One region of the Streptomyces sp. NPDC001920 genome, then DNA from elsewhere that is predicted to be linked to it. Evidence: riboswitches for the same ligand, from Rfam matches in the RefSeq annotation. Region 1 holds a riboswitch; the other holds the start of a gene.
The links. Region 1 has a riboswitch for cyclic di-AMP ahead of ACWCPI_RS11550 (M23 family metallopeptidase). Riboswitches for the same ligand answer to the same signal wherever they lie in the genome.
Positions count from the first base shown of each region.

Region 2: it holds a riboswitch for cyclic di-AMP, as region 1 does, so the genes downstream of both, ACWCPI_RS06905 (NlpC/P60 family protein) here and ACWCPI_RS11550 (M23 family metallopeptidase) in region 1, are expected to answer to the same signal.

Region 1 is NZ_JBSFEP010000006.1:18,371-22,542, reverse strand. Features, by position in the region: gene ACWCPI_RS11565 (MarR family winged helix-turn-helix transcriptional regulator) at 132-647, opposite strand; gene ACWCPI_RS11560 (dihydrofolate reductase family protein) at 739-1,872, shown strand; tRNA gene ACWCPI_RS11555 (tRNA-Met) at 1,948-2,021, shown strand; cyclic di-AMP (ydaO/yuaA leader) riboswitch at 2,347-2,511, shown strand; gene ACWCPI_RS11550 (M23 family metallopeptidase) at 2,523-3,545, shown strand; gene ACWCPI_RS11545 (aldo/keto reductase) at 3,733-4,172, shown strand, end outside.
Region 2 is NZ_JBSFEP010000003.1:348,524-352,695, forward strand. Features, by position in the region: gene ACWCPI_RS06900 (hypothetical protein) at 365-718, shown strand; gene ACWCPI_RS06905 (NlpC/P60 family protein) at 870-2,045, opposite strand; cyclic di-AMP (ydaO/yuaA leader) riboswitch at 2,054-2,206, opposite strand; gene pcrA (DNA helicase PcrA) at 2,747-4,172, shown strand, end outside.

The DNA of each region.
Region 1 (4,172 bases):
CGGGTTCTCCGGGTTCCGTACGAGGGCCGTCTGCTTCAGATTTGAAGCAGCTTCTCGGTTCGGGACCCTACCCCATGCTTTAAATTTGAAGCAATGGGTTTGTCGTGTACGTCACGGGCGCGGCGAACGCCTCAGGGGCACGACCTGCCGGAGCGCCGCCGCCAGGGCACCTCGTCCGCGGTGGCGTGCGCGCCGTCCCCGGTGAAGCCCGCGCCGATCGCCGTGAAGATCTCCTCCAGCTGTCCGACCTGCGCAGGTGTCAGCCGGTCGAAGAGCAGCGACCGCACGGTCTCCACATGGCCGGGTGCCGCCTGCTCCAGCGTTCGCATGCCCTGTTCCGTGAGGGTCGCGATGCTGCCGCGCTTGTCCCAGCCGCAGTCCTCGCGCCGCACCAGCCCGTCCTTCTCCAGCCGGGAGACGGCATACGTGAGCCGGCTGCGTGTGATCTTCAGCCGTTCCGCGAGGTCGGTCATGCGCAGCCGGCGCTCCGGCGCCTCGGACAGGGTGGCGAGGATGGAGTAATACAGGTGGGGCATGCCGGCTTCCTGCTGGAGTTGCCGGTCCAGCGCGTCCTCCACGAGCGCGGCGGCGGCGATGTACGCGCGCCAGGCGCGCTGCTCCTGGGGAGTGAGCCAGCGAGTCGTCATGCCCCCAGTGTAAGTTTGTTTCAAACTTGAACCAAGAACGTGAACCAAGACCGTGAACCACGACCGAGTTCGCCGAGCGGAGAGCGCGCCGATGCCCTCGTACCCCTACGTCCTGCTGTCCGCCGCCGTCTCACTGGACGGGTACCTCGACGACACCACGGCCGAGCGGCTGCTCCTGTCCGGTCCGGCCGACTTCGACCGGGTCGACGAGGTCCGGGCCTCCGTGGACGCGATCCTCGTCGGCGCCGGCACCATCCGGGCGGACAACCCGCGGCTGCTGGTGTACTCGGCCGAGCGGCGGGCCGCGCGGGTGGCGGCGGGCAAGCCGGAGTATCCGCTGAAGGTCACGGTCAGCGCGTCCGGAGAGCTGGATCCGACGGCGAACTTCTGGCACACGGGCGGCGAGAAGGTCGTCTACACGACGGAGAAGGGCGCCGAGCGGCTGCGGCGGGCCCCGGTCGCGGCGGACGTGGTCGCGCTGGGCGCGGAGCTGGACTGGCGGGACCTGCTGACGCATCTGCGTGAGGTGCGCGGCGTGGAGCGGCTGATGGTGGAGGGCGGCGGACTCATCCACACCCAGCTGCTCCAGCAAGGGCTGGCCGACGAGGTGCAGCTGGTGCTGGCGCCGCTGTTCGTGGGCGACCCGAAGGCGCCACGGCTGTTCGGGCCGGGCGGGTACCAGGGCGGGCGGCTGCGGCTGCTGGAGACCCGTCGGATCGAGGACGTCGTGCTGATGCGCTACGAGCCGACGGCGCCCGGCGTCGGCGCGCTGCCCGCCGCCGCGGACCGGCACTGGCTGGCGCTCGCGTGCGACCTCGCGGCGCAGTGCCCGCCGTCGCGCACGGCGTTCAGCGTGGGCGCCGTGGTGGTGGCCGCCGACGGGACCGAGCTGGCGCGCGGCCACTCCCGGGAGGCCGGCGACCCGGTGGTGCATGCGGAGGAGGCGGCCCTCGCGAAGATCGGCGCCGACGATCCGAGACTGGCGGACGCGACGGTGTACACCAGCCTGGAGCCCTGCACGCGGCGGGCGTCCCGCCCGCTGCCCTGCGCGCGGCTGATCCTCGACGCGGGAGTGCGGCGGGTGGTGACGGCCTGGCGGGAGCCGGACACGTTCGTGATGGGGGCCGACGGAAGCGGGGCGCTGGCGGAGCAGGGGGTGGACGTCGTGGTCCTGCCCGAGTTCGAGGAGCGGGCCAAGGCGCCGAACGGGCACCTGCTGCCATGAAAAGGCCGGTGGGAGCCTGCCGCCGGAAAGCCGTGTGCGTCCGGTCCCGCGGATGGCGTACTATGGAGTCATCGCCGCGGGGTGGAGCAGCTCGGTAGCTCGCTGGGCTCATAACCCAGAGGTCGCAGGTTCAAATCCTGTCCCCGCTACTGATGGCTCAGGGCCGGAACTGATTCAGTTCCGGCCCTGAGTGTGTTCGGGCCCGCTTTTTCTCTGCTTTCGCCGCCGTGACGACCCTTGAGTGTTGTCACCAACGGTGACCGGGCGACCGCCCTCCGCATCACAACTGACACACCGTCAGTACCTGTGTGGCTGCGGAGCCTTGGTCAACTCGCCCGTTTTGGGGGGCTCATGACCTGTAAGTCCGCCCGAAATTCGTTAACGATCAAGTAGAACAGCTTGGAATCCGTACCCCGCGTCTATTAACGTTCGATAACGCAGCGCGGTCGTCCCAGCCGTCACAAGAGGCGGCTCCGTGCGCACGCGCCGAATCCTGTACCCCGTACGGGAACCGGGGAACCACCACCCTGGGGTGAATCGCGCTGAAGCCGCCGTGGAGTCACGGCCGGTATACGCGCGTAGGAGACCTTCCTGCTCCGAACCCGTCAGCTAACCCGGTAGGCGAGAAGGAAGGAAAGGAGCACGCCCACGTGGCGTCCAACAGGCCTGCTACGCAAGCCCCGTTCGTGCCGAGTCAGCGCACCGACGACACCTTCGGCTACGACCGCTACCGCACTGACGAGGGCCCGTTCGAGGAGTGGAACCCCACCGCGGAATCCATTCGCCCCGTACGCGGCAGGCATCGCGTCGCCAAGCAGCGCGGCGGGGGACTCGCCCGCAGCTCCACGGTTCTCGGCGTCGGCGTCATAGCCGCCGTCGGCGCGGGCGGCATGGCCACCGCGCAGACGGGCAAGCCGCCGGTCGCCATCAGCATGCCGGACCTGCCCCTCATCTCCGACGACGACTCCCCGGCCGCCGACACCGGCACCGCGCTGAGCACCATGGGCGCGACCACCGAGGAGACCACCCAGGGCACCGGCGACGCCGGTGAGGCGCTGCGGGCCCGGATCATCGCCCAGGTCGAGCAGCAGCAGGACCAGATCGAGAGCAAGGCTGCCGCCGAAGCGGTCGCCGCCGCCGAGAAGGAAGCCGCCGCCGCGGCCGCCAAGGCGGAGAAGGAGGCGGAGGCCAAGGCCGCCGCCGCCAAGGCCAAGGCCGAGGAGGAGGCCCGCAAGAAGGCCGAGGCCGAGCGCCTCGCCGAGCTGGCCAAGCAGTACGCGCTGCCGACCTCCTCGTACACCGTCACCTCGACCTTCGGGCAGGCCGGCCCCTACTGGTCCTCCGGCTACCACACGGGCCTCGACTTCGCCGCCCCCTCCGGCACCCTGATCAAGGCGGTGCACACCGGCACCATCACCTTCGCAGGCTGGGACGGTTCCTACGGCTACAAGACGGTCCTCACCCTGGAGGACGGCACCGAGATCTGGTACGCCCACCAGTCCTCGATCAGCGTGAGCGTCGGCCAGAAGGTCAACACGGGCGACGTCATCGGCCGCGTGGGCGCCACCGGCAACGTGACCGGCGCCCACCTCCACCTGGAGGTCCACCCCGACGGCAGCGGGAGCGGCATCGACCCGATGGCCTGGCTGCGCGGAAAGGGCCTGACGGTCTGACACCCGGCCGCTGCGAGGCGGCACTCGGGACACCCCACGACTCATCCCCGGCGGCCCTGACGACGACCCCCCGACGTCAGGGCCGCCGGTCCGTGCGCCGGTGCGCCGGACCGGCGGCGAGGGCCGGGCCCACGGGAACGTCGCCGCCCCGGAATGGTCCACTCCCTCGTGGCGGTTGAGGTGAAGCATGACTTCACTGCGCACACTCGGCTCCACCGACCTGCGGGTCTTCCCCCTCTGCCTCGGCGGCAACGTCTTCGGCTGGACGGCCGACGAGGCCCAGTCCTTCGCCGTGCTCGACGCCTACACGGCGGCGGGCGGCAACTTCGTCGACACCGCCGACTCGTACTCCGCGTGGGTCCAGGGCAACGGGGGCGGCGAGTCCGAGACCATCATCGGCTCATGGCTGAAGGCGCGCGGCAACCGGGACGACGTCGTGATCGCCACCAAGGTCAGCCAGCACCCCGACTTCCAGGGCCTGAGCGCGGCCACCATCAAGGCCGCCGCCGACGCCTCCCTGCGCCGCCTCGGCACCGATCACATCGACCTGTACTACACCCATTTCGACAAGCCCGAAGTGCCGGTCGAGGAGATCATCGGCGCCCTGGACGACCTGGTGAAGGCGGG
Region 2 (4,172 bases), on a different contig from region 1:
CGGTGGGGAGCCGGTCACCTGGTGAAGGACGTTAAACCTCACTGTGACGGTTCGGTAACGCGTTGTACGGAAGTGCCGGGAGCGGACCGGTGGTGACCGTAAGTGAGCGTGATTCCGGGACGGCGGCGTCGGGTTCGCATGGGGTGCTGACCGATGTGGCGGTTCCGGGAACGGTGGGGGTGATGGGGTGCTATGGGGCGCATATATGCGCGCTCCAGGAGGCGGGAGCGAGCGGCGGACGCTGAGGGGGCCACTCGGCGGTGACGGTGAGTGAGGGGGGGCGAGTCAGGTCGGATGGGCGAGGGCGGAGGAGTGAGTGGGGCGGTGTGGGGTGGTTTCGCGGCGCTGATTAGGCTCCGGCTCCATGGACGTACTCATCCACCTCTTCGTCGGCCTGCACATCATCGGTATCGCCGCGCTGCTCGGTGGTTTCCTCACCCAGATGAAGGCGATGGGCCAAGGTGCCGCCCGGTTCGTGCCCGCGATGCTGCACGGCGCGCTGACCATGCTGGTCACCGGGGTGATCCTCGTCGGCCTCAATCAGGCGGACGACCAGTCCGTCGACAACATCAAGATCGGCGTGAAGCTGGCGCTGCTGATCGTGATCCTCGGGCTGGTCTATGTGAAGCGGGACGAGGAGAAGGTCGACAAGCGCCTGTTCGCACTGGTGGGGCTGCTGACCGTGGCGAACGTCTTCATCGCCGTTCTGTGGACATGACCTCGGCGTAGGACCGCACCGCGACCGCCGGCCACGCCGCCACGGAGGTCCACAGTGCAGGACCTCGCCGGTGCCTTGAGCCGCGGGACGTCCACGGCGGCGGCCACGGAGAGGGCTGGCGGCGCCCTCGCCCTCTCCGCGCGGGCTGGCGTCAGGCGGGGCGGACCACGCTGTGGATCGACGACTCGCCGTCGTAGTAGATCGACTCCTCGCGGACGTACGTGCCGGGCTTGGGGGCGTGGATCATCATGCCGTTGCCGATGTAGATGCCCACGTGGGTGACGTCGTCGTAGAAGAAGACCAGGTCGCCGGGCTGGGCGCTGGAGAGGGGGACCGTGGTGCCGGCCTCGACCTGGTCGTAGGTGACGCGCGGGATGTCCACGCCCGCGGCCTTCCAGGCGGCCTGGGTGAGGCCGGAGCAGTCGTAGGAGTCGGGGCCGGTGGCTCCCCAGACGTACGGCTTGCCTATCTGGGCGCGGGCGAAGGCCAGGGCTTTCTCGGCCTTGGTGGCGTACGAGGAGTCGGGCGCCGGTGCCTCCGAGGCGCCCGAGTCCGCCGACTCGCTGCCCTGCTGGGCGGCCTCCTGCTGCTGGGCGGCCTCCTGGCGCTGACGCTCGGCCTCCGCCTGCTGCCGGGCCAGTTCCGCGGCCTTGCGCGCCGCCTCTTCCTGCTTGCGCTTCTCGATCGCGGCGAGGCGGGCCTTCTCCTCGGCCGTCAGCTTGGAGAGGAGTTCGCGCGCGTCGGAGAGCTTCCTCTGAACGGTGGTCTTGGCGGCCTGCAGGTCGTTCTGCGACTCGGTGAGCGTCTCAAGGCTCCGGGTGGCCTCCCGGCGCTTCTTCATCGTCGCCGACTGCTGGGTGAAGTACTCGTCGACCGCCTCCTTCTGACGGCCGGTCATACGGTCCATCAGCTGGGACTGGTCGAAGTAGTCCTGCGGGGTGTCCGCCAGGAGGAAGGTCGCCGTGTCGGGGGCGGCGGCTCCGGTGCGGTACTGGGCGGCTGCGTTGCGTCCCAGCTCCTCGCGCGCCTCGTTGAGCTTCTGGGTGCGCTTGGCGACGTCGTCGAGGAGGGCGCTGACGCGCTTGCGCTGCTTGGAGGTCTTCTCCTTGGCCGCGTTGTACTTCTCGGTGGCCGACTCCGCCTGGCGGTAGAGGTCGTCGACCTTCTTCTCGACCTCTTCGAGGCTCGGCTTGTCGTCCGTCGAGGGGCTCGCGTTGGCCGACTGGGACAGCAGGGCCACGGAGGTGAGGGCCGCCGTGGCGAGGGCGGGGGTCCGTATGCCTGCTACGCGCGTACCAGCGGGACGCGACTTGCGGTGCGACGCCAAGGGAGGCGACTCCTTCCATGTTCCGCCTACCGAGTTAGCTGTCGGGTTCGGGCGGGTGGTTCGGAAGGGTTGCCCTACGGCCTTCCCTGTACGGGATGTGGCCGATTCACCCCAATTTAGGTGGGTCCCCGGCTCCGGCTGCGCGGTGGCACGCCGGACTCGACGGAGGCCGCGCGGCCCGGCGACGTTCGCCGGAGGGGGTCGTACGGCCTGCCGGGCACGGTAGCCAACTCGTGTGGCCCCTGTGAAGGTTGATGTTCGATATGCCCGATACATTTTCGTGACCTTGAGTCAGGTGGGCCTGGTCGAGGGTCGATCGGTGGGTGGTTGTGGGGAGTTGTTCAGGTTCGGGGAGAGAAGTGATGTCTGTCTCTTTCTGGTCGGGTTCTCCGTCGTGGCTTCCCGCCGCATTCCCGGTTCTCGTCCGGTCCTCTTCTGGTTCTATGTCCGGTTCTCGTCCGTCGTGGTCCTCGCCGTGGTCGGGTAGCTCGATCGTGTGGTCGTCGGCCGTGGATTCGGGTGGCCGGTGTCGGTTGAGGAGTGCGACCGCTTACGGCGAGTGGGTACTGGTCGCAGAGCGTGAGGGAGTCGTGGTGGAGAGTGCCTGGAGTGCGGGCCTGGGCGGGCTCCGGGTGCGGAATCCGGCGATGTTCTCAGGGCGGGGGCGGGCTGTCAGTGGGGCGCCCTAGACTCGGAGAGCGATGAGCAGCCTCTTTGACGACAGCTTCCTGGCGGACCTCCAGGCCCCGCGGGCCCATGAGGAAGAACACCCGCCACCGCCCGAGGACGATCATGCTCCGGAGCCGGTTCCGGACGATCTGTTCGGCGGGAAGTTCGACGTGCCGCCGGACCGGGACGCCTACTACCGCGACGGTGCTCCACGCCCGGCGCTCGACGCGGCCGCGCTCCTGGAGGGGCTGAACGAGAACCAGCGTGCCGCCGTCGTCCACTCCGACACCCCGCTGCTCATCGTGGCCGGTGCCGGCTCCGGCAAGACCCGGGTGCTCACGCACCGCATCGCCCATCTGCTGGCCGAGCGGAACGTGCATCCGGGGCAGATCCTCGCGATCACCTTCACCAACAAGGCCGCGGGCGAGATGAAGGAGCGCGTCGAGCAGCTCGTCGGCCCACGGGCGAACGCGATGTGGGTGATGACCTTCCACAGCGCGTGCGTGCGCATCCTGCGGCGAGAGAGCAAGAAGCTCGGGTTCACCTCGTCCTTCTCGATCTACGACGCCGCCGACAGCAAGCGGCTGATGGCGCTCGTCTGCCGGGATCTGGATCTCGATCCCAAGCGGTTCCCGCCCAAGTCCTTCAGCGCCAAGATCAGCAATCTGAAGAACGAGCTGATCGACGAGGAGGACTTCGCCGCGCAGGCCACCGACGGCTTCGAGAAGACCCTCGCCCAGGCCTACGCCCTCTACCAGTCGCGGCTGCGCGAGGCGAACGCCCTCGATTTCGACGACCTGATCATGACGACGGTCAACCTGCTGCGCGCCTTCCCGGACGTCGCCGAGCACTACCGCCGCCGCTTCCGGCACGTCCTCGTCGACGAGTACCAGGACACCAACCACGCCCAGTACGCCCTCGTGCGCGAACTCGTCGGCACCCGCGAACACCCCGTCGACGTGCCGCCCGGCGAGTTCGACATCCCGCCCGCCGAGCTGTGCGTGGTGGGCGACGCCGACCAGTCGATCTACGCCTTCCGAGGCGCGACGATCCGCAACATCCTCCAGTTCGAGGAGGACTACCCGGACGCGACGACCATCCTGCTCGAACAGAACTACCGGTCGACGCAGACGATCCTCAGCGCCGCCAACGCGGTCATCGAGCGCAACGAATCCCGCCGCCCGAAGAACCTGTGGACCAACGCGGGCGCGGGCGCGCGCATCACCGGCTATGTCGCGGACACCGAGCACGACGAGGCGCAGTTCGTCGCCGAGGAGATAGACCGACTGACGGACGCGGGCCACGCGAAGGCCGGCGATGTCGCCGTCTTCTACCGGACGAACGCCCAGTCCCGTGTCTTCGAAGAGGTCTTCATCCGGGTCGGCCTGCCCTACAAGGTCGTCGGCGGTGTGCGGTTCTACGAGCGCAAGGAGGTCCGGGACGTCCTGGCCTACCTGC